One region of the Paenibacillus sp. IHB B 3084 genome, then DNA from elsewhere that is predicted to be linked to it. Evidence: riboswitches for the same ligand, from Rfam matches in the RefSeq annotation. Region 1 holds a riboswitch; each other region holds the start of a gene.

Evidence for each region. A riboswitch is a leader RNA that binds a small molecule or an ion and turns the genes downstream of it on or off. The one in region 1 is predicted to bind thiamine pyrophosphate.
Region 2: another riboswitch for thiamine pyrophosphate. It lies ahead of thiM (hydroxyethylthiazole kinase); the one in region 1 lies ahead of ASL14_RS09910 (ABC transporter substrate-binding protein).
Region 3: another riboswitch for thiamine pyrophosphate. It lies ahead of ASL14_RS26590 (thiamine phosphate synthase); the one in region 1 lies ahead of ASL14_RS09910 (ABC transporter substrate-binding protein).
Region 4: another riboswitch for thiamine pyrophosphate. It lies ahead of thiC (phosphomethylpyrimidine synthase ThiC); the one in region 1 lies ahead of ASL14_RS09910 (ABC transporter substrate-binding protein).

What each region holds. Positions count from the first base shown of each region.
Region 1 is NZ_CP013203.1:2,107,610-2,111,823, forward strand. Features, by position in the region: gene ASL14_RS09900 (bifunctional 2',3'-cyclic-nucleotide 2'-phosphodiesterase/3'-nucleotidase) at 1-430, opposite strand, end outside; gene ASL14_RS09905 (pyridoxamine 5'-phosphate oxidase family protein) at 653-1,087, opposite strand; TPP riboswitch at 1,354-1,463, shown strand; gene ASL14_RS09910 (ABC transporter substrate-binding protein) at 1,657-2,703, shown strand; gene ASL14_RS09915 (MTH1187 family thiamine-binding protein) at 2,973-3,266, shown strand; gene ASL14_RS09920 (ABC transporter permease) at 3,263-4,039, shown strand; gene ASL14_RS09925 (ABC transporter ATP-binding protein) at 4,103-4,214, shown strand, end outside.
Region 2 is NZ_CP013203.1:5,234,379-5,238,592, forward strand. Features, by position in the region: partial or broken gene ASL14_RS29690 (DsrE/DsrF/DrsH-like family protein) at 459-758, shown strand; gene ASL14_RS24495 (metal-sensitive transcriptional regulator) at 835-1,101, shown strand; gene ASL14_RS24500 (right-handed parallel beta-helix repeat-containing protein) at 1,145-1,921, opposite strand; gene ASL14_RS24505 (hypothetical protein) at 2,089-2,316, opposite strand; TPP riboswitch at 2,391-2,500, shown strand; gene thiM (hydroxyethylthiazole kinase) at 2,554-3,372, shown strand; gene ASL14_RS24515 (DUF421 domain-containing protein) at 3,473-4,054, shown strand.
Region 3 is NZ_CP013206.1:53,480-57,693, forward strand. Features, by position in the region: gene ASL14_RS26575 (thiazole synthase) at 1-713, opposite strand, end outside; gene thiS (sulfur carrier protein ThiS) at 716-919, opposite strand; partial or broken gene thiO (glycine oxidase ThiO) at 916-2,072, opposite strand; partial or broken gene ASL14_RS26590 (thiamine phosphate synthase) at 2,128-2,726, opposite strand; TPP riboswitch at 3,024-3,132, opposite strand; partial or broken gene abc-f (ribosomal protection-like ABC-F family protein) at 3,220-4,214, opposite strand, start outside.
Region 4 is NZ_CP013203.1:1,779,895-1,784,108, reverse strand. Features, by position in the region: gene ASL14_RS08340 (alpha/beta hydrolase) at 155-1,192, opposite strand; gene ASL14_RS08335 (IclR family transcriptional regulator) at 1,492-2,235, shown strand; TPP riboswitch at 2,389-2,501, shown strand; gene thiC (phosphomethylpyrimidine synthase ThiC) at 2,683-4,214, shown strand, end outside.

The sequences.
Region 1 (4,214 bases):
CGAGACCATAGTTAAATTCGTGGTTCCCCACCGTAGCCGCATCATAGTCCATCAAGTTCATCATCTTGTAGACCGGATGGACACCGCCTTCTTTCTCGAAGGTTTTGCTTCTGGCCATATAATCACCCAGTGGATTGCCCTGCAACAAGTCGCCGTTATCGAACAACAGGCTGTTTCTCTTTTCACTGCGCGCCTGCTGGATCAGTCCGGCTGTGCTAATCAAGCCATATTCGTTCGTTTCCTTGTCCGCATAGTAATCGTAATTCATCAAGGCCGCATGAATATCCGTTGTTTCCATGATCCGCAAATTCACTGTAGCGCTATCCTTGGATTCGCTGGCAGCCCAAGACGGAGCGGCTGAAAACACCAGCATACTACAGGCTACGACGGCTGCTGTAAACCCTTTAAACCATTTTTTATGAAATAACAAAATATATCCCTCCTCATTAAGGTGTAGGCCTCATACACATACTTTTGCACATATATGTAAGTTTAGAACCCACCATTTCTATTTTAATCCAACGCGGGACAAAAGAGTAGTCATTTACCCTATTTATTTATGAAAAAATAATTAATTTTTCGCAAACATAAAAACCAGCAAGCCTCCCAAAAAACTCGGAGAATTGCTGGTTTTCTCATACTCTATCCGTTTCTATTTTTCCCACACCTGACGTCCGGTTTGCTTGCCCACATACTCAATTCGAGTCGGATTTACATCCAGAATGACATAATCGGGGTCATCCGGGCCAGAAAACCATTCCTTCAACGAATCATTCCACACTTGTTTGCGCAATCCCTCGTCAGCCGTTACACGGACAGTCGCCTCAACCTCTACGACTTCCTTTGTACCGCCAACCTCATAGCCCAGCAGCAGATAAGCGTTTGGGTTGTCCTTGAGCTCCTCCACCTTATGTGTTTTGCGATCTGTCGCCAGATGGATGTTCAACCCTTCGTTAAAAAGAGCCATATAGCGTACCTTCGGCTTGCCGCCCTCTACCGTACCCAACGAGCAAAATTTGTTGTTATCCAAAGCCTTTACAATGGCTTGTTCCAGTTGGCTGCGATCCAATGTTTCCGTTTTACCCACGGTACAACAACTCCTTTTCGCAAATTAGAATTCCTTTGAAGGCCTATGCCATGATCCAACACCAGCTCATCAAACCATACCTGCGTAGCTATTCTGAAAAACAACTTTAAGCGATTGAATCATGGTCATTTTCAGAACAAAGCTCACAGTAAAAGTGTACCCTGTCGTTTGGAAAATGAACCGCCACTTCTTCCTATATGCTGGACAGACCCGCCTTCTAGGCATATAATCGTCGTAGTAAACCCGAATGAATAACCCATTCGACTATACAATGCCAGGGGTGCTGGAATAGGCCGGCTGAGAGTGTGTCCCAAGACACTGACCCTTACAACCTGATCTGGGTAATGCCAGCGTAGGAATGCTTAAGCAAGATGCGCCTTTTCTTTGACCAGGCCCATCCCTTACTTTGGTATATACATGCGCAAGCGTCCCGGAACATCGGGGCGCTTTTTTTGTTGAAGATGATGTTGTTGGAACAGATAGCGTCCGGCAGAAGTTATTTTTGTGAAATGGGAAACATAAGCTGTCTGATCCGACGGATTACGGGTAATAAAGGAGAGAACTCAACGATGAAGCGCATGAAAATGTTAAGCCTCGGGCTGATCAGCCTGTGGTTAATGGCCCTGACCCTGACCGCCTGCGGCGGAAGCTCCCCCTCTGCCCCACAAGGCGAGACTCCTGCCGCCAACACCCAATCATCCTCCCCGACAAAGGGACTCAAGGACGTTAAAGTCGTGCTCGACTGGACGCCAAATACGAATCATACGGGCCTCTATGTCGCCAAGGACAAAGGATTTTATGAAAAAGCAGGCTTGAATGTCCAGATCGTTCAACCCGGCTCAGGCGGAGCCGATCAAATGGTTGCTTCCAATGCTGTACCTTTTGGTATCAGCTATCAGGAGGGCGTCACACAGGCTCGTACGCAAGGGGTACCGCTCGTATCCATCGCTGCGGTCATTCAGCATAATACATCAGGCTTCGCAGCCCCGGTTGACCGCGGGATTAAGAGCCCGAAGGATTTTGAAGGTAAAACCTACGGCGGCTGGGGTTCGCCCGTAGAAGAAGCGGTCATGAAATCCATCATGGACGCAGACAAAGGTGATGTAAGCAAGGTGAAGATCATCAACATGGGCAATGCCGATTATTTTACAGCCGTGAAGCGGGATATCGACTTTGCCTGGATTTTCTACGCATGGACCGGGATTGAAGCCCAACTACGGGGTGAGCCACTGGATATGCTGTATGTAAAAGATTATTCCAAAAGCCTGGATTACTATACACCTGTCATCGTGAGCAACGAACAGACCATTAAAAATGATCCTGAGCTGGTCAAGTCCTTCATGGACGCAACCGCTCAAGGCTATGAATATACCATCGCTCACCCGGAAGAAGCCGCAGATATCTTGACCAAAGCGGTTCCGGAGCTGGATAAAAAGCTGGTGCTCGCCAGCCAAAAATGGCTAAGCCCACGTTATCAGGACGATGCCACCCAATGGGGCGTACAAAAAGCGGAGGTATGGAAAAACTACTCCGACTGGATGTATGAGCGCAAGCTGCTCAGCAAACCCTTGGAAGTCGATAAAGCCTTTACCAACGACTTCCTGCCCAAGCGTTAATCATTTTGTTAAAACGCTAAATGTGTAAAAATTCCACACCAACAAAACCCGATAATATGTTGCTTTTAAGGTGGTTGGCAGCGCAGCGGTTCATTTGAATCTGAAGAAGCGCAGCGTTCGCCTTTGCCGTGGGATTCTCACCTTTTAAACTATTCAAAGAATCCCACGGCAACAGCGATCGTAAGATCAAATGAAACGCGAAGCGGTCTCCCCCCTTAAACCACCATATTTCCCTAAAAACACTCCAAATAAAGGACAGGTGAATTCACATGGCTAACACACTGCTCAGTATTCAAGTGATTCCTAAAACCCCCAATAACGAGGACTCTTACGCATATGTAGATAAGGCGATTGAAGTTATTCAGCGCTCTGGTGTCAAACATCAGGTGAACCCATTGGACACAACCATGGAAGGTGAGCTGGATGAGCTGCTGAAAGTGGTTAAGGACATGCACGAGGCACTGACAGAAGCGGGCAGTCCAAGTGTCATTTCACAGATCAAAATCGCACATAACCCGCAGGGTATCAGCATGGATAAGCTGACCGAGAAATATCGCCCATGAACCCGAAAGGCAAAAACGCATCCTGGTGGAAAAGCGTATGGCCGCCCCTTGTGGCGGTCCTCTTCTTTTTAGCGGCCTGGCAGGGAGCGGTTTCCTATTGGCATGTGGAATCATGGATACTGCCTGCTCCGTCCCTGATCGTGCAGGAAGGAATGGCCCAATCGGTGCTGATTAGCGCACATACCTGGGCTACCGTTCGCTTAACGCTGGCAGGATTTGCTATCGGTACAGCGACAGGGCTATTGATCGCTATCGTTCTTCATACCATCCCTTTTCTCAAATCGGCTCTGTACCCGCTGCTCATTCTTAGTCAAAACATTCCGACCATCGCTCTCGGTCCGTTGCTGATGGTGTGGTTTGGTTTTGGCGTTTTGCCCAAGCTGATGGTGATTACACTGGTCTGCTTTTTCCCCGTGGCTGTAGCGGCCATGGACGGGCTGACACGGACGGACCGCACGATGATGAGCTATATGCGCATGTCGGGCGCAGGCCGCATGGCTATTTTTATGAAGCTGGAGTTACCACATTCCCTGCCGCAAGTATTTTCGGGCATCAAGATTGCCGCCACCTACAGCGTGATGGGCGCAATCATTGCTGAATGGATCGGAGCCAGTGAAGGAATTGGATATTATATGAATCTGCAAAAATCAGCCTACCGTACGGATCTGATTTTTGCCGCCATTGGCATCATTGTTACACTCAGTTTGCTAATGTTCGTAGCTATTCTACTGCTGGAAAAATGGCTGGTACGCTGGAAACCCGATCAGGAATAGCTTCCAAATGATATGACCAGCATACGCTGGAAACCCATGATACCAAAGAAAGGACGTGTGCGTATGAGTCTGCATCCGACTGACTTATCACCGCAAAATATGGCTGATGAACAACAAGTCCAAGGGACCGTGGAACAGCAGGAGCGTTCCTCCACTCCTCCAGCTCTGGAACTGG
Region 2 (4,214 bases), 2.4 Mb from region 1:
AAGAAATAACACCTGCGGAAGAAGAACAGCGAGACATGGAAATGGGACCTAACCGCTGTGCCGTACATGACAACTAAAGTGGGGGTATGATGGATATTCTCCTGTATGGAGTCATGGTGCTTCTGGGTCTGATCGGATCATTCTTTTCCGGTTTGCTGGGTATCGGCGGAGCCATTATCAATTATCCGTTATTACTTTTTGTCCCGGCTGGCTTGGGCATAGCACATTTTTCAGCACAAGAAGTGTCCACGATTAGCATGTTTCAGGTCTTCTTTGCTTCATTAGCGGGAGTATTTATGTTAACCGTGCTCAAGATTCCTACCCGAACGACCATCGCATCCTCATTCGCTATTGTGTTCATTTCCGCCATTGGCGGTGTCATTGGCAAAATATCAACGGGTCAAATTCCGGTTATCGTAACTGTTTTTACGGTATTGGGAAGTTTGATCGGCGCACCTCTAGGCTCCAAATTTGGCTGGATGATGCCGCGTGGACCCCAAAAGCTTGCATTGTCCAAAATGAATTTTGCAGGACTCGGCCCACAGATGATCAAGCATGTCATGAAAAAGCATAATGCGCTTTCCCTTCCGCAGCTTATCGAGCTGGCGCAAGAGCAGGGGATCAAGCTGGTGGCCTGCACCATGACCATGGATCTGCTAGGACTACAACAGGAAGAGCTGATGGACGGTTTGGAATATGCCGGAGTAGCTGCCTACCTGGGGGATGCTTCGCAGGGTAAGGTAAATCTATTCATTTAGGATGTCCTTATTATTTTTTTGGTTTATAATATACCTATACATGTATATGATTAAATCAAAAAGGAGTGTATACCTGATGGATTACAATTATAGTGATGAGCTGAAAACACGCCTGAGAAGAATTGAGGGTCAGGTGCGTGGGGTGCTTCGTTTAATGGATGAAGGACAATCCTGTAAGGACGTAGTAAGCCAGTTATCCGCCGTACGCAACGCATCCGATAAAGCGATTGCCCAGATCGTGGCAGAGAATCTGCAACGTTGTATATCGGAAGAACAAGAGGCTGGTGGAGATACAGATAAACTTGTTAAGGAAGCGATCCAGCTTCTCGTAAAAAGTCGTTAAGGAGCTGTAGTCCGACTTGAACCTCAGAATGGGTAGGACAATATTATTTCCCGAAATTATTGCCCTCAATCCATAAGGGATGCTGAACATAAGTCCCTAAAACTCGATTAAAATACACTCGATTGTGAGAGGTTTCTTTCGTAACCCGAATACCAAAATCCCCATTTCCCTTGGATATGATTTCATTTAAATAAATACTGGATTGTTGAACATCCGTTTCCAGATAAATCCCGTTCGAATCACTCGTCCAATCACGAATTTTACCACGACCTTTCCAGGCTCCAAAATTAGAAATGATATTATTGGAAATATTGATTTTAGAACATCGCAAAACCTGGATGCCCGAGAAATCAGGATGATCAATCGTGTTGAACATCACGTTAATATGGTTAGAAAGCTGATCCAGTTCAATGCCAAAAAAGCGGGTATCCCAAATCTTATTGTACATAATCTCTAATCCATGGTATCGACTGCCTAATGAAATTGGGTGCTCTAAATTACGTGAAACGCGAATCCCTGAATTGATTGAACGAAGGATGATGTTCCTTTCAATGCGGTTGTTATAAGCGGGCAATGAATAAGAGATACCTGAGAGAGGAGAATCCTTAATGAGATTGCCCCATACTTCGGAATCACGACACATATAAAAAGAGATCATGGAGCCAAATACATTGTTATTGCGCACCTTACCATTTTTCTGAAGAGAAAAGGATAGGCCATCCCCTATAAAATCAGAATATAAGGTGTTATTTTCAAACACATTTTCATTATCGAGATGATTTTCTTCTACTGCTGCAATCGTATCTGCACCTGGCGTCACCTGTGGACCCGCAAAGTATACGGCAAAAATACTTGCAGCACCTAAAATCTTATTTCCTTCAATGCGGGTACGGTTAGAGGATGCAACAACAAGAGCTGCTTGAGCAGAGTGAGTGAACGTATCCAGGGTTAAGCGGGTAATCGAAACATCATCGGCGTTTATTTTGATTAAATCCTTTGAAGGATCGGCTTGGCGAAGTATCGTTTGTTCAATGGATTCACCCTGTATTTTGTAGTGTGGTTTTGGATCAATATAGTAGTAGAAACATTGTAAATACCGTTTTTTATTAAAATATTTGTTTCATTGGATGCTAAAGCTTCAATTAGAGAAAGATAGTCACCCGAGCCATCAGCGGCTACAACAGCAGACGGGGAAGAAGCAATAGATGGGTCCAAAAGCAAACCTCCAAACGTTTTTTACATGATCAAAATATCTGTTGATTTTTGTATGACGAACCCGTAACATTAGAAAAAAATATAACGGGAGCCTGTGGAAGCAAGCTGAGAGTACGACTAAGCCGTCGTAGACCGTGTGAACCTGTTGGATAATGCCAGCGTAGGGATAGAAGTGTATACATATGTATAGGCCAACAGTCTTTCACAGGTTCCTGAAGAAAGAGGGTTGGTTTTTTTATGTTAGATCAAATGGCTTTGTTACTACAAAATATGCGGGATACGAATCCGCTCGTTCACAATATAACCAATGTGGTCGTCACCAATTTTACGGCAAACGGACTGCTCGCGCTCGGCGCTTCACCAGTTATGGCATACGCCAAAGAGGAAGTCGCAGATATGGCCCGAATTGCGGGGGCGCTTGTACTTAACATTGGTACGTTAAATGAAGAACTTGTAGAGTCCATGATTATGGCTGGTTTATCGGCTAATGAACATGGGGTACCTGTGCTGTTAGATCCCGTGGGCGCGGGAGCGACCCCATTCCGCACAGCCTCCGCTCTCCGGATTCTGGATCGGGTCAAGGTGGATATTGTTCGCGGTAACGCTGCTGAAATTGCACAAATCATTGGCGAAGACATACAAATTAAAGGTGTCGATGCTGGAGAAACAGGCAATTTGAATATTTCACAACTTGCAGTCAAAGCAGCCCATCAACTGAATACAATTGTTGCAATCACCGGCAAAGAAGACGTCATTACCGACGGCCGTATAGGGTGGATCATTGAGAACGGCCATAGCATGCTTACCAAAGTTACGGGAGCTGGTTGCCTATTAACTTCGGTGCTTGGCGCTTTCGCTGCTGTCGAAAACGACAGACTTACTGCTGGCATGGCAGCACTTGCCGTATATGGCGTTGCTGCTGAAATGGCAGCAGAACGAAAAGGTGGGGAAGGACCAGGAAGCTTTCAGATCGAGCTACTTAATATGCTGTTCGCGGTAACGCCGGAAGATGTGCGCCAGTACGGTAGGGTGCGCGCATTAGAGCGGATATTCTGAACACAAGAGGATAGAAGGTGAAATGAACTACTGTTTATATAGAAATGGACAGGTGTAATAACCCGTAAGGAGAAATAACTTCTTGCCGGGAGGTGTATGTATGGAGGTATTCGTCACGATTAGTGTCAAATTGATCATCAGCTTTTTTGGTTTGTGGATTATTGCTTTTATTACAGGGCGGAAAACCCTCAGTCAGTTAACACCGCTCGATTTTTTAACGTCATTGGTTTTAAGCGAAATTATGGGGAATACACTATACGACGATAAGGTGAGCATTGGGCAGCTTTTGTTTGCTTTGGCACTGTGGTGCGCGCTGTCCTACTTTTTTGAGAAGGCAACGACCCATTTTGTAAGATTTGGATATATGGCGGAGGGCCGGACTGTGCTGCTCATCGATAAAGGCAAGGTTAATCAAGAAATGCTAGAAAAATACGATATTGAGTATACACAGTTACTTTCCATGCTTCGGCAGCAAAATATTTTTTCTCTTCGTGAGGTCAGGTACGCCACGTTGGAAACGAACGGCTCACTATCAGTCATGCGCAAACCCGAATACGAGCCGCCAACCGCTCAGGATATGGGGATAGGTGTGCAGCCTGATTTCTTTTCCGTTACGGTCATCGATAAAGGAAAGCTGCTGAACGAATCCATGAGGGGCAAGAAAATCGATAGAGCAGATTAAAGCAAAGGTCCGAGAGCAAGGATATGGTGATATCGACGAGATCGCCTATGCGGAGTATAGCGAGGATGGAACACTGTACATTGTTCCGATGGGAGAGAAAACCTAATTAGACCAGGTTGGACCAGGCATAAATTATCTTTTAGTATCCGCGCTCAGCGCG
Region 3 (4,214 bases), on a different replicon from region 1:
GGAATCATGCCCGCCTCAAAACCGTATCTGCCCGCGCGAACAGCCAGCTTCATCGCTTCAGCCATTTTTACAGGGTCCTGAGCTCCTGAGACAGCTGTATTCAACAGCACGGCATCTGCCCCCAGTTGCATCGCCATTGCTGCATCTCCAGGTGAGCGAATACCGGCATCGACGATAACTGGAACCTCCGCTTGTTCAATAATGAGCTCCAATGAGAACGGGTTTAGCAAGCCGCGTCCGGTACCAATGGGGGAAGCTCCAGGCATAACGGCATGTACACCAAGCTTTTGCAGCCTTTTGGCAAGAATCACGTCATCCGATATGTAAGGCAGCACGATAAAACCTTCCTCCAGCAGTTTTTCGCTGGCCTTGAGCGTTTCAAAAGGATCAGGAAGCAAGGTCTTGCTATCCCCAATGACCTCCACCTTAATCATATCGCACAGACCTGAGGCTCTCGCCAGCTGAGCGATACGCACTGCCTCATCCGCTGTCGTCGCTCCTGCCGTATTAGGCAGCAACGTATAACAACTCAAATCCAGCGTATCCAGAAAATGTTGCTTATCCCGTTCCTCCAAATTTAATCTCCGCACGGCAAACGTCAATATTTCGGTCTCCGCAGCTTCCACAGCTTTGGATTGAATATCCAGATCGGGGAATTTTCCTGTACCCAATAGCAGCCTTGACGTAAAAGATGCTTTGCCAATCGTTAACATGATTAACCGCCTCCCACAAAATGTACAATTTCCAAGCTATCTCCATCCTTCAGTACCGCTTCATCATGATCTTCACGAGTCAATATGTGACGATTCAGCTCCACCACTACAGTTTTCACTTTCAAATCCAGCTCTTTCAGCAGTTGATCCACATGAATGATCCGATTGGAAAAGGTCATGTTCTGACCGTTAATCGTCAGCTTCATTTGCTCGCCTCCTTTATACGTTCAGGAGAAAAGCTGCTTATTCCAAGCTCAGCCACACCAGCCCCTTTTAACAGCGCTGCAATCGCACGCCCGGTAGCTTCGCTCAGCAGCACACCGTTCCGGTAGTGTCCGACCGCAGTATATACTCCGTCCACGCCGGGAACAGCTCCAATACAAGGACGCCCCGCCGCTGCCTGCGGACGCAAGCCTGCCCAAGTGCGTATAAAAGAAGCTTCATGGACGCGAGGCAGCCAGGCAGAAGCACGGGCCAGCAGCCCCTCCAGGCTTCCAATGGTGACCTCTTTGTCATACAGATGTGGCAGACTCGTCGCCCCAATCCAAAGCTCGTTATTCCGCTTGGGCACCAGGTAAATATCATCGGCGTAAATGGTATATTCCAATGGATGATCCTTCAAGGAGACTGCAACAGCCTCACCCTTGACCGGATTAAGCGGATATTCAAAACCAACCTGCTCCAGCAGTCTCATACTATCCAAGCCTCCAGCAATAATGACCTGTTCGCAGTAAAAAAAACCACTGTCTGTTTGTACGCCACAAACTCGCCCATTCTGTACTACGAGTTGCTCCGCCTGTGTACCAGAGCATATTGCTGCTCCCAGTTCGACAGCTGCCCCGTATAAGCACGACAAAGCTGGGCAGGAGAAATCTGTGTCTCCTTTGATCGGTATATAGCCCCGATCACTTGACCATCCAAACCTGGAATTCGGCGGGCCAATTCTCTGGCATCCCACCACACAGGATGATCACCCTCTCGCGCAATAGCCGCATTCCAGCGTTTTTGCCCCTCTGCTTCCGAACGGAAGGGAGTCACAAATCCTTCTGTACGGAATTCCACCGAAACACCAGACAAACGCTCCAGGTCACGAACCAGCTCGGGAAATGCATCCCGGCTTGTGCGGGCGAACTGTGCCAACTCCGGGTCGGTGAATTCTTCACTCTCTGCTGCCAGCATCCCTACCGCAGCCCCTGAGGCTCCCCCGCCCGGAATGAATCGTTCCACCAATATCGTACTGCGACCCTCCTTGGCCACATGATAAGCAATGGAGCTACCGATGACACCTCCACCAATCACCAAGCATTCAGCGTGTCCAATAGCTTGTGCCTCTGTTTTTATCTCTGGCATATGTTCCATCTCTCCTCTCCACTAACGATTCTGCTTGCAGCGATCTCCTACTTTCGTTTCACCACTACAGGCTGTGCACTACCCGATCCGCCATTCGCTTGTACGCCATCGCAGCCGCAACGGGGACTCAGCCTCCCAGATGCCAGACATCACCGCAATTCCGCTTGCACCCACAGTATACAGCTCGTGAATATGGCGTGGTTGTATGCCGCCTAGAGCAATTACAGGGATGCTCAGCAGCCTGCATATGCGCTCAAGCTGTACTATACCTCGCGGAGTGACCCCCGGCTTGCAGTGAGTCTCATACACATGACCATAGAATACATAATCCGCTCCTGCCTGTTCGGCAGCCTGTGCCTCCTCCAAAGAATGCACCGACACCCCGCAGTGCGTACCCTCTGGAAGTATACTTTTGACATCCTCAACAGGTAATCCGTTAGCCGGTAGCTGGATAGCTCCAACGGAGGTAAGCAAAGCAACATCCACTCGGTCATTTACTGCAATTTGCTGTAAAGGAACTCCTCGATTCACCATACTGCGGGTTAAAGCAAGCAATTCAGATGCGCCCTTCTGCTTCAAGCGCACGTGTACATAATGAACATACGGATGAATAGCAGCAGCCACTTGGGCAGTATGTGCATGTGCACTGGAATCGCCTTCCATCGTAATTACGTGCAATTCGATCTCATTCTCACCTCACAATGGACTAAATGGTTGTAAGCTGACCCTGTATCTTTACAGTCTCATATCGTGCTATACGGTATGGACTAGCCACGTTTACCAGCAAAAAAATGAAGGGGTACGATATATGAATACGAACATATGAACACGAACGAAAACGCAAAAAAACCACTTCCCAAAGGAAGTGGTTTAACGTACGTCCAATAACCGAACGGACCATCATATCCGTATACGTATATCGTCCCACGAACAAACAAAGTAATGATTTTCGTTACCTCGTTTGTACGGCGCTCACTTCCCTACGCTGGCATAACCCAGATCAGGTGCAAAGGGTCCGAAATCCGTTTATTCCGTCTCAGCCGCATGGGCGGCTCCCCTAGTGTAACTATTTTATTGTATCAGCTAAAGATAGCTTAGCATATTTTCCTAATCCTGCAAACCCCGCTTCTTGTGAAGCTTGCTACAGAACTGGATATTAGTTGACTTTACTTGACCATTCTTCCACATTCCACGTTTTGGTTACCCAATCCTCGTAAAAGTCCGGTTCGTGAGATACGAGCAATACCGTTCCTTTGTATTCCTTCAAGGCACGTTTCAGCTCATCCTTCGCTTTGATGTCCAAGTGATTAGTAGGCTCATCGAAAAGCACCCAATTGCTTTCCCGCATTAGCAATTTGCATAGGCGGACTTTGGCCTGCTCACCACCACTGAGCGCGGATAGCGGACGGGTGATATGCTCATTTTTCAAACCGCAACGCGCCAAATGCGCCCGTACCTCATGCTGGTTCAAGTGCGGGAATTCATTCCACACATCCTCAATCGGTGTAACTTTCTCTGCGCGTACTTCTTGCTCAAAATAAGCTGGCTGCAAGAAATCCCCTTGATAGGTCTTGCCGCTGATCGGCGGAATTTTTCCCAGAATGGTTTTGAGCAATGTCGATTTACCGACACCATTGTAGCCCACAATCGCAATTTTATCGCCACGTTCAATCGTCATGGACATTTTAGGCAACAGGGCATGGGTGTAGCCAATTTCAAAATCAATACCCTCAAATACCGTTTTCCCACTCGCACGTGCTTCTTTAAATTGGAATGTTGGCTTAGCCGCTTCTTCCGGTTTATCGATGCGCTCGATTCGATCAAGCTGCTTCTCACGACTCTTCGCCCGACCTGACGTAGAGGCGCGAGCCTTATTGCGTTGAATGAAATCTTCCTGTTTCTTAATAAAATCCTGCTGCTTCTCATAAGCTTCAATATGCTGGCTTTTGTTCAGGTCCGCCATTTCAAGGAACTTTTCATAGTTGGCTGAATAACGGGTCATTTTGGCAAATTCAAGATGATAGATGACATTAACGACCTGATTCATAAACTCAGTATCATGAGAAATAAGAATAAATGCATATGGATAATCCTTCAGATAACGTGTAAGCCATTCAATATGCTCTACATCCAAATAGTTGGTAGGCTCAT
Region 4 (4,214 bases), 330 kb from region 1:
TGTCTACAAACTCCCCGGCTCCGGCGCGATATGTAATGTGGGGCAAATGGATACATAGTTGGATGCAAAAAAGAAGCCACGCTGCGGCACGGGTTAAGTGTCCACAGACGGGCTTCTCCAGGTTGAAAGGAGTATGGCTACTAAAATAGAACCATTACTGCGTAGTCGTTTGTTTACTGGCATTAGCGATAGTTTTCTTGTCCTCCAACTCTTGTACACCGCTTAAAAACGTCGATACCCGCCGCAAATACTCACGTGGATGCTCCCTGAAAATAAGCTCATGCAGCCCGTTTTTGACAATCCATACACTGGAAAGCGGGTTGGTTTGATTGGCAGCGAGCTTTTCCGCAATCGGGTAAGGAGCTTTTTCATCCTGCGTCCCATGCACGAACATGATCGGGAACGGATAGTTTTCCGCTTTGACCTCTTGATATGGAATCTGATGCAGGCTGGTACCGTTCAAGACTGGAAACAGCAGCTCCAGAATTTCCAGAGACGGATGGCGAGGCAGATCAATTTGATTATGAATGTTATGGTACAGCGTATCCGGCTCCAGCAAGAAGGTGCTGTCCAAAATCATGGCGTCCACATCGTTGGTTTGCAGGCCCGCCTGAAGGGCGGTCCCTGCCCCCATCGAGAAGCCCCATACGATAATCTCCGAGGAGCCGCGTTGCTTCGCAAGCTGGATGGCCCCGAGAAGCTGCTGGGATTCCGCTTTGCCTCCGGTTGCGACGGCTTTGCTATTTTGTGATGCGAATCCGTAATCGAACATGACAACGTTAAAATTCAAACGGTGGGCATAATGCGCCAGATCATACATCGGAATCCAACTTTCTTCGCGGTTGGCCCCATAACCGTGGCTGAAAATAATCGTTTTCTTCGATTGATCTGCCGGGATATACCAGCCCTGCACCACCCGGCTGCCGTCCTTGGCGGGGAAGCTGACTTCCTCGTAGGGCATGCCTTTGGCCTGCATCGGGTTCGAGTACAGTGGCGCGACGGTTGGATTCGTCAGTACCCATGCGATATAGGCGTGCAGGGTAATAAAGCAAAACAACAGAAAAAATACGACCGACAGCAGCAAGGCAATGACAACATGCTTGATCCGCAGCAGCCGGGGGTTGATCAGTGGGGTGGACGGCTCCTGGACAGCATGCTGTAGCTGAGAGCTGCGCTGGGATGTCGAAATCATGTAAGAGCCTCCTTCTATAAAAATGAACTTCGTTTCATAGAATTCTAGGTACAATTCCACTTGAAAATGATAGTTTATGTCCGTATAGATACCTATTATCGTATGATGCGTGTTATCCAAAGTCAACGGCTGAACCGGAAAAGTAAAAATGATGCAAAGATTTGTCGATGTTTGTTCTCGTTCTGTAATATGGCTGTCATAAAAACATTGGTTTACAGTAGCCGCGACTATTCTATATAATTTATGTAACCATGTTTCATGGTGTGAAACGAATATGGAACAAAGAGGAGCGGTTCACAATGGAAGACCGTAAATTAACGGTTCGCGCCGTGGAGCGTGCGCTTGATATACTGATGTGTTTTACCGGAGATTCCGATCTGGGTCTAACAGAGATTGCTTCCAAAATTGGTTTACATAAAAGTACCGTTCATCGGCTGCTGACCACGCTGGAGGATCGGGGCTTTGTCGTTCGGAATCCCGCAACGGAAAAATACCGGCTCGGCATCCGGATATGGGAGCTGTCCACCCATCTGTCGCAAAGCGACGAGCCGGCGATCCTATTACAGCCAGCGATGGAAGGATTGCGTGACCGTCTGGGTGAAACGGTCAGCCTATACCTGCGCGATGGCAGCATGCGTATCCGCATTCAGGCCGTGCAGAGCAATCAGGCGATCCGCCGCGTTGCGCCAGTGGGTGCAAGCATGCCGCTGGCTGTAGGAGCCTCCAGCAAGGTGCTGGCGGCCTTTATGCCGCCGCAGGAGCTGGAAGCCCTTCTAAGCGGGGATGAATGGCCGCCCTCGGTAGACCCGGAGGTCTATAAGGCTCAATTGCAGGATATTCGTGAGAAGGGCTACGCGACCAGCTATGAGGAACGGGAGCCGGGCGCTGCTGCTGTGGCTGCGCCTATCGTGAATCGGAAGGGACAGGTCGCTGCGGCCTTATCTGTATCTGGTCCGGTCAGCCGACTAGCGCCCGAGACGCTGCATGATTTTGCACCGATTTTGATTGAGGCGGCAAAAGAAATGGGGCTTATGCTTCCGTAGCAAGGATTGAGAGGAACCGGGGCAATCTAAGTGAATGATGCAGGAGATCTTGGAAAAAGGGACCAGAGAAGGGTTGCCAAAGCCGTAAATTTGAAGTAATCTGATGGGGATGGCGGGTTGTCAATTATAGCCGCCTCATGCGAATAGAATTATCACAGTTACTGGGGGAGCCTGTAATACCGGGCTGAGATGGAATTGCACTAGATTCCGAACCCTTTGCACCTGATCTGGATCATACCAGCGTAGGGAAGTAATCGGCCATTGAAATGTATACGTAGCCGCTGTCTACGGCAATGCATCGGAGTATGTTTCCGCGTGCGTAGCCGTCTGCATAGCTGTTCGTTAGATTAGCCGGTTCCCTGGGGAACCGGCTTTTTTGCATAGATAGCCAGCCTGGGGATGGTTCCGGATCGGTGTGTCATTTCATCGAAACGGGAGGAATGGACAATGAAACCGACAGAAACAGAAGGAACAGTAGGGAACGCAGTGGATGAACAGACAGGAGGGGTGAAGCCCTTTCCAGGGAGCCGCAAGGTATATATTCAAGGCTCGCGGCCGGACATTGCCGTACCGGAGCGTGAAATCGCCCTGCATCCCACACATACGCCGCAGGGCACGGAGCATCATGAGCCGTTGCGTGTGTACGATACGAGCGGTCCCATGACCGATGAAGCCTATCAGGTCGATATCCGTAAGGGGTTGCCTCCATTACGGCGAGCCTGGGCACTGGAACGGGGTGATGTGGAGGTTTACGAGGGGCGCGCCGTCAAGCCGGAGGATAACGGGTTGAAGCCCGGCTCCAAACGGGAGACGGCTGAATTTCCCGGCGTCACCAACCTTCCGCTCCGTGCGCGGCAAGGGCGTAGTGTAACGCAAATGCATTATGCGCGGCAAGGGATCATTACGCCCGAAATGGAATTTGCGGCCATCCGCGAAGGGGTGGAGCCTGAGTTTGTGCGGCAGGAGTTGGCGGCAGGACGAGCTATTTTGCCTTCAAATATCAATCACCCGGAAAGTGAGCCGATGGTGATTGGTCGTCATTTTCACGTGAAGATTAATGCGAACATTGGTAATTCTGCGGTTACGTCCTCCATCGAGGAAGAAGTGGAGAAAATGACCTGGGCTGTACGCTGGGGCTCGGATACGGTCATGGACCTGTCCACAGGCCGTAATATCCATACGACGCGTGAATGGATCATCCGTAACTCCCCTGTGCCGATTGGGACTGTACCGCTGTATCAGGCGCTTGAAAAGGTGAACGGCGAAGCAGAGGCGCTAACATGGGAGCTGTATCGTGACACGCTGATTGAGCAGGCGGAGCAGGGCGTGGACTATTTTACAATTCATGCGGGCGTGCTGCTGCGGTATATTCCGTTGACGGCAAGCAGAATGACGGGAATTGTGTCCCGTGGAGGGTCGATCATGGCGGCTTGGTGTCTTGCGCACCATCGGGAGAACTTTTTGTACACACATTTTGAAGAAATATGCGAAATTATGAAAGCCTACGATGTGGCCTTTTCCCTCGGAGACGGTCTACGTCCAGGCAGTATCTATGATGCGAATGATGAAGCACAGTTTGCTGAGCTGGATACGTTGGGCGAGTTAACGCAAATTGCCTGGAAGCATGATGTTCAGGTTATGATTGAAGGGCCGGGACATGTCCCGATGCACAAAATCAAGGAGAATGTGGACCTGCAAATGGAGATTTGCAAGGAAGCTCCCTTTTATACACTGGGACCGCTCACGACGGATATTGCACCTGGCTATGATCATATTACCTCGGCGATCGGGGCAGCGATGATTGGTTGGTTCGGGACGTCCATGCTGTGCTATGTTACGCCGAAGGAGCATTTGGGTCTGCCGAACAAGGATGACGTTCGTGAAGGTGTTATTACGTACAAAATTGCGGCACATGCTGCCGATCTGGCGAAAGGCCATCCACGGGCGCAGCAGCGGGACGATGCTTTGTCCAAGGCACG